Regions from separate parts of the Anoxybacillus eryuanensis genome, predicted to be linked through region 1. Evidence: a T-box and tRNA genes for the amino acid it is inferred to sense, from the RefSeq annotation. Region 1 holds a T-box; the other holds one or more tRNA genes.
The links. The T-box of region 1 lies ahead of serS (serine--tRNA ligase). A T-box ahead of a tRNA ligase gene usually reads a tRNA of that ligase, here a tRNA-Ser.
Positions count from the first base shown of each region.

Region 2: it encodes a tRNA-Ser, which carries the amino acid that the T-box ahead of serS (serine--tRNA ligase) is inferred to sense. The anticodon was not compared.

Region 1 is NZ_JBPODS010000022.1:5,642-9,060, reverse strand. It holds gene pdxS (pyridoxal 5'-phosphate synthase lyase subunit PdxS) at 1-722, shown strand, start outside; gene pdxT (pyridoxal 5'-phosphate synthase glutaminase subunit PdxT) at 741-1,319, shown strand; T-box leader at 1,376-1,590, shown strand; gene serS (serine--tRNA ligase) at 1,640-2,914, shown strand; tRNA gene HNQ84_RS13920 (tRNA-Ser) at 2,993-3,085, shown strand; gene HNQ84_RS13915 (deoxynucleoside kinase) at 3,206-3,419, opposite strand, start outside.
Region 2 is NZ_JBPODS010000004.1:51,820-55,238, forward strand. It holds gene HNQ84_RS06605 (DUF2705 family protein) at 1-613, shown strand, start outside; gene HNQ84_RS06610 (NUDIX hydrolase) at 613-1,245, shown strand; gene HNQ84_RS06615 (MBL fold metallo-hydrolase) at 1,248-2,207, shown strand; tRNA gene HNQ84_RS06620 (tRNA-Ser) at 2,258-2,350, shown strand; gene HNQ84_RS06625 (ribonuclease H1 domain-containing protein) at 2,424-3,020, shown strand; gene HNQ84_RS06630 (CobW family GTP-binding protein) at 3,036-3,419, opposite strand, start outside.

The DNA of each region.
Region 1 (3,419 bases):
CTGGTGGCGTTGCTCGCATGGCTGATCCAACTGTAATTGAAGAAGTGATGAAGGCAGTATCTATTCCAGTGATGGCGAAAGCGCGTATCGGTCACTATGTGGAAGCGCGTGTATTAGAGGCGCTCGGCGTAGACTATATTGATGAGAGTGAAGTGTTAACGCCAGCAGACGAAGAGTTTCATATCGATAAACGTCAATTTACTGTGCCGTTTGTATGCGGTTGTCGTGATTTAGGTGAAGCAGCTCGTCGTATTGCTGAAGGTGCCTCCATGCTTCGTACGAAAGGTGAACCGGGTACAGGGAATATTGTCGAAGCAGTTCGCCATATGCGTAAAGTAAACGCGCAAGTGCGCAAAGTCGTCAGCATGAGCGAAGACGAATTAATGACAGAGGCGAAAAACTTAGGTGCTCCGTTTGAGGTACTATTAGAGATTAAACGTCTTGGTCGTCTTCCTGTCGTTAACTTCGCAGCTGGTGGTGTCGCGACACCAGCCGATGCAGCGTTGATGATGTATTTAGGTGCTGATGGTGTATTTGTCGGTTCAGGTATTTTCAAATCAGAAAACCCTGAAAAATATGCACGTGCTATCGTAGAGGCTACAACTCATTATGAAGATTACGAATTAATTGCTCACTTATCGAAAGGATTAGGTGGAGCGATGAGAGGGATTGATATTTCTTCGTTGCTTCCTGAACAACGAATGCAAGAACGCGGATGGTAATGTAAAGGAGCAATGAATATGGTGAGAATAGGAGTACTAGGGTTACAAGGGGCTGTACGTGAACATGTACGTTCAATTGAAGCGTGTGGTGTAGAAGCTGTTGTTGTTAAAAAAGTAGAACAACTTGCACATATTGACGGCCTCATCATTCCAGGCGGGGAAAGCACGACCATGCGTCGCTTGATGGATAAATATGGATTTATTGAACCACTGAAGCAATTTGCAAGCGAAGGGAAGCCGATGTTTGGAACGTGTGCTGGCTTAATCATTTTAGCTAAAAAAATTGTTGGTTATGATGAGCCACACCTTGGTTTAATGGATATTACGGTTGAGCGCAACTCGTTTGGTCGTCAACGTGAAAGTTTTGAAGCATCTTTAGCAATTAAAGGTGTTGCCGACGATTTTATTGGTGTATTTATTCGCGCTCCGCACATTGTATCTGTAGGGGGCGATGTTGACGTGCTCGCGACGTATGAGGGTCGCATTGTCGCGGCAAGACAAGGACAGTTTTTAGGATGTTCGTTTCACCCAGAATTAACAGATGACAATCGTATGACGCAATACTTTATCAACATGGTGAAAGAGACAAAAGAATAAACGAGTTGCATTTTGTTTAAACTTATAGTACATTATTTCCAAGAAAATGATATGAAGAAAAAGCGATGACAGGAACTAGTAGCAAGCCCTCTTCCTTTCAGAGAGCCGGTGGTCGGTGCGAATCGGCAGGAATGACTTGTGAATCCATCCTGGAGCGAAATGCTGAACGCGTTAGTCAGTAGGCATTTCCGGTGAGAACCGTTATATCTCTCGAGTGGGAGACGTACGTCTTCAACTAGGGTGGCAACGCGGGAGCACTCTCGTCCCTTTCTTTCGGGACGAGAGTTTTTTATTTCATAAATCAAAAAGGAGGAATGATGATGTTAGACTTAAAATTTTTACGTAACAATTTTGAAGAAGTAAAACAAAAGCTTCAACATCGTGGTGAGGATTTAGCAGATTTTGAACGATTCGAGCAGCTCGATCGTCGTCGTCGAGAACTAATTGCACAAGCGGAAGAATTAAAAAATAAGCGAAACGATGTGTCGCAACAAATTGCTTTATTAAAGCGCGAAAAAAAAGATGCAGATCATCTCATTGTTGAAATGCGCCAAGTTGGTGATCGTATTAAAGTACTTGACGATGAATTACGTGAAGTGGAACAACAGCTTGAAACGTTACTTTTATCGATTCCAAATGTTCCGCATGAATCTGTTCCAATTGGTGAATCAGAAGATGATAATGTAGAAATTCGTAAATGGGGTGAACCGCGTTCTTTTCCTTTCGAACCGAAGCCGCACTGGGAAGTTGCTGATCAACTTGGTATTTTAGACTTTGAACGTGCAGCGAAAGTAACAGGAAGTCGATTTGTATTTTATAAAGGACTTGGGGCGCGCTTAGAACGTGCATTAATTAACTTTATGTTAGATGTACATGTGGAACAACACGGATATGAAGAAGTTTTACCACCGTACATCGTCAATCGAGCGAGCATGACGGGAACGGGACAGCTTCCGAAGTTTGAGGAAGATGCGTTTCGTATTGAGAGCGAAGATTACTTTTTAATTCCAACAGCAGAAGTCCCTGTAACAAACTTACATCGTGATGAAATTTTATCAGCAGATGATTTACCGATTAAATATGCCGCTTATAGTGCATGTTTCCGTTCAGAAGCTGGTTCAGCAGGAAGAGATACACGTGGATTAATTCGTCAACATCAGTTCAATAAAGTAGAACTTGTCAAATTTGTCAAGCCAGAAGATTCTTATGAAGAACTCGAAAAACTAACAAATGATGCAGAACGTATTTTACAACTACTAGGTTTGCCGTATCGTGTGATGAGCATGTGTACAGCTGATTTAGGTTTTACTGCTGCGAAAAAATATGACATTGAAGTATGGTTACCAAGCTATGGCACATACCGAGAAATTTCTTCTTGCAGCAATTTTGAAGCGTTTCAAGCTCGTCGTGCAAACATTCGTTTCCGCCGTGATCCGAAAGCGAAACCAGAACATGTGCATACGTTAAATGGGTCTGGCTTAGCGATTGGACGAACAGTGGCAGCGATTTTGGAGAATTATCAACAAGAAGATGGAACGGTCGTTATTCCAGAAGTACTTCGACCATACATGGGAGGCAAAGAGGTGATTTCATAGGGGGGACTTGCTCCCCTTTTTTATATAAAAAATATTGACATGCGATGATGATTATGATAAATTAGTACATGTCGATACGGAGGAGTACCCAAGTCTGGCTGAAGGGGTCGGTCTTGAAAACCGAGAGGCGTCGAAAGGCGCGCGGGGGTTCGAATCCCTCCTCCTCCGCCATCATTTGGATGTTTACAAACCACAGCGCATAAAATGGAGATTGTTTATTGAAATAATTCGTTACGATATGTAACGAATTTTTGTTTTATGTAAAAATAAGGATGCCCAAACTAGGCATCCTTATTTTTTTAACTTACGATATTGTTCGATCATATACCCAATTTTTGCGACAATCGGTTCGATTGATTGAGCATCACCAATAATATCATACTCATTAATGTTAATACGCAAAACAGGACAAGCGTTGAAGCTATTAATCCATCTTTCATACCTTTCATACATTTCTTTCCAATATTCAATTGGTGTCTGCTGTTCCATTGGGCGACCGCGTTCA
Region 2 (3,419 bases), on a different contig from region 1:
GGTCATTGCAGCTGACCTTGTTTCATCAGAAGCGAGTGGTGGAACGATCAAGCTATTGTTGACACGTCCTGTGAAACGATGGAAAATTTTAATGAGCAAATATATCGCCATGACTTTATCTACATCGTTTATCGTGTTTTCTGTCGCTATTTTATCGTACGCCATTTCTGGTATTGTATTTGGATACGAGGGATGGAATTTGCCGCTTTTAACAGGATTTTCGATCCAAGGCGAAGAATTAAATACGGCAGCTGTTCATCTTATCCCCCAATGGAAATACTTACTTATTGAATTTGGACTTGCTTTTTTTGTTTCACTTGTCGTCGGCACACTAACATTTATGTTATCTGTGTTAATACGTAGTACCGCTGCAGTTATGGGAATTATGCTTGCCGCTCTTATTTCAGGAGCCATTTTATCAAGTATGGTATCATCGTGGGAATCGGCAAAATATTTGTTCATGGTCAATTTACGTCTTACAAGTTACATTAGTGGGATGGCACCACCTATTGATGGAATGACGCTTTCTTTTTCGATGACGGTGCTCGCCACTTGGGCACTTGTTGCGCTGATTGTTTCTTTTTATGTATTTACGAAAAGGGATGTTTACTAATGAATAAAATGATTGCCACATTAATCAATGAATTGCAACGACGGACGCCAACAATCATGGATTTCGACAAATTTGCTCAGTATGCTGTGCTTCTCCCGCTTATTCAACAAGATGATGAGGTGTTTGTGTTATTTGAAGTACGCTCACTGCAACTACGTCGCCAGCCGGGAGAAATTTGTTTTCCAGGTGGGAAAATGGACTCGTGTGATCAAAGTCCAAGAGAAACAGCTATTCGGGAAACGTGTGAAGAATTAGGGATTGAAAAAGAACATATTACACATATTGTCCCGCTTGACTATATATTTTCACCATTTGGTATGGTTATTTATCCATTTGTTGGTTTCGCTAATATTACTTGTATGCAAGTAAATGAGAAAGAAGTAAATGATGTGTTTACTGTACCACTATCTTTCTTTTTAGAAACGAAACCAAAAATATATCGTGTTTCATTTGAGCCAAAACCGGAGGAAGATTTTCCATTTGATGATATCCCAGGGGGAAGAGAGTATAATTGGCATCCACGACACATGGAGGAACATTTTTATTACTACAAAGACAAAGTGATCTGGGGATTAACAGCAAAAATCGTATATCATTTCACTCAACTCATTCAAAAAGGGAAAGGAGAATAGCCATGTCGCGACCTGTTGATTTAGGATTTGGCATTTCACTCATTGATTTGTATGATTTACAAACTGCTCAGCGGACAGGAGCATACGTTTTTCGGGAAGAAGAGGTGACGATTATTGAAACGAGCGCAAGTCCATCTATTCCTTATTTACTTAAAGGATTAGAAGCATTATCGATTGATTTGCGCGACGTAAAAAATATCATTGTCACACACATTCATTTAGATCATGCTGGTGGAGCAGGTTTGTTATTGCAACATTGTCCAAATGCTCGCGTATTTGTCCATCCAAAAGGAATGCGCCATTTAGCCGATCCGTCTCGTCTCATTCAAGGAGCAAAAGCGGTTTATGGTGAAAAATTTGACGCATTATTTGACCCGATCGTTCCCATTCCTGAAGATCGATTAATTGTAAAAGAAGATGGGGAAACGTTACAAATTGGAAAAGATCGCACGCTGACATTTCTTCATACACCTGGGCATGCGAATCACCATTTTTCTATTTATGATGAAAAAAGCAATGGAATTTTTACAGGTGATACGGCTGGGGTTTTTTATCCACAGCTACTTTCATACTACGTTGAGTTATACTTGCCTTCTACATCACCAAATCAATTTGACCCAGAAGCTATGAGCGCGTCAATTGAGAAATTTATGGCATTGCGTCCAGATCGTATATATTTTGGCCATTTCGGTATGTCAACACATACGCAGGCGGTTTGGGAACAACTTCATTATTGGTTACCTATTTTCGTTCAAGAAAGCAACGAGATCGTGAATGAACAAATGCATAAATCTTTCACAGAAAAAACAGAGGCTGTTTTCAAACGTTTATTTAACATCGTTCAAACATTTTTGCGCAAACAGCAAGTACCAGATGATGCAGATGTATATAAACTACTTCAACTTGATTTACAAGTGTGTGCGATGGGACTTGTTGATTATACGGAAAAACAAAAAAGATAATTGACGAAAAATCATGTTTTCGCTATAATTTCTTTGGCACCCCACCATACGGAGGAGTACCCAAGTCTGGCTGAAGGGGTCGGTCTCGAAAACCGATAGGGGTGTCAAAGCCCGCGGGGGTTCGAATCCCCCCTCCTCCGCCATATCTCCTCTTTCATTCCTTCTTTGTTATCTTCAACTTTGTTTTTTTATTCCGATTTGTGAGGATGTGACATATTGAAAAAATATTATGTTGTTTGGCAAGGGGCGAAAACAGGTATTTTTTCTTCTTGGGACGAGTGTAAACAATATGTAATTGGTATTCCAGGAGCAAAATATCGCTCATTTTCATCTAAAGAAGAAGCGGAACAAGCATTTTCCTCTGGTCCGATGGCAAACTGTACGAAAAAAAATAAAACGTACTCAACGAATTATGTGGAAGAAAGCATCTGTGTTGATGCGGCATGTAGTGGAAATCCAGGATGGATGGAATATCGAGGTGTACATACGAAAACAGGAGAACAATTGTTTCATGTCGGACCGATGATCGGAACAAACAACATCGGTGAGTTTTTAGCCATTGTACACGGGTTAGCATGGCTACAACAACAAAACAAAAACTGGCCGATTTATTCTGATTCTGTTACAGCTATAAAATGGGTAAAAGGAAAAAAAGCGAATACAACGCTCGACCGCATCGCTGAAACAGAACGTGTTTGGCAACTTATTGAACGCGCAGAAGCATGGTTGCGTACGCACCGTTATACGAATGAAATTATGAAATGGGAAACGGAGCAATGGGGAGAAATTAAAGCAGATTTTGGCCGAAAGTAATAAGGAGAGGGATTTTTATCCTTCTCCTTTTTGTATGTTATCGAGTTCATGTTTTAATTTTTGTTTATCGAGTTGTTCTCCGATAATAACAAAATGTAACGGTACGTTCATCTCTTCTTTCATATACAACGGCGTACCATACGCATACTGAAACGAGTAAATTCCGCTTGTATGAGTAAAGCGTAAAAATCCTTTCATGCGATAAATTGTATCGGGTAGCTGTCGTACCCATTGTTCGAACATGTCTAAATCAATTGGTTTTGTAAATGTGTGGACATACGTTTGAATGCGTAATCGTTCAATAGTCACCTGCTTATGCTCGTTTTGCATACGACGGGAAAATGAGTGTATATCATCTATGCGAACGTTAGAAAACGTTGTGAAAATGGTACGTGCTTC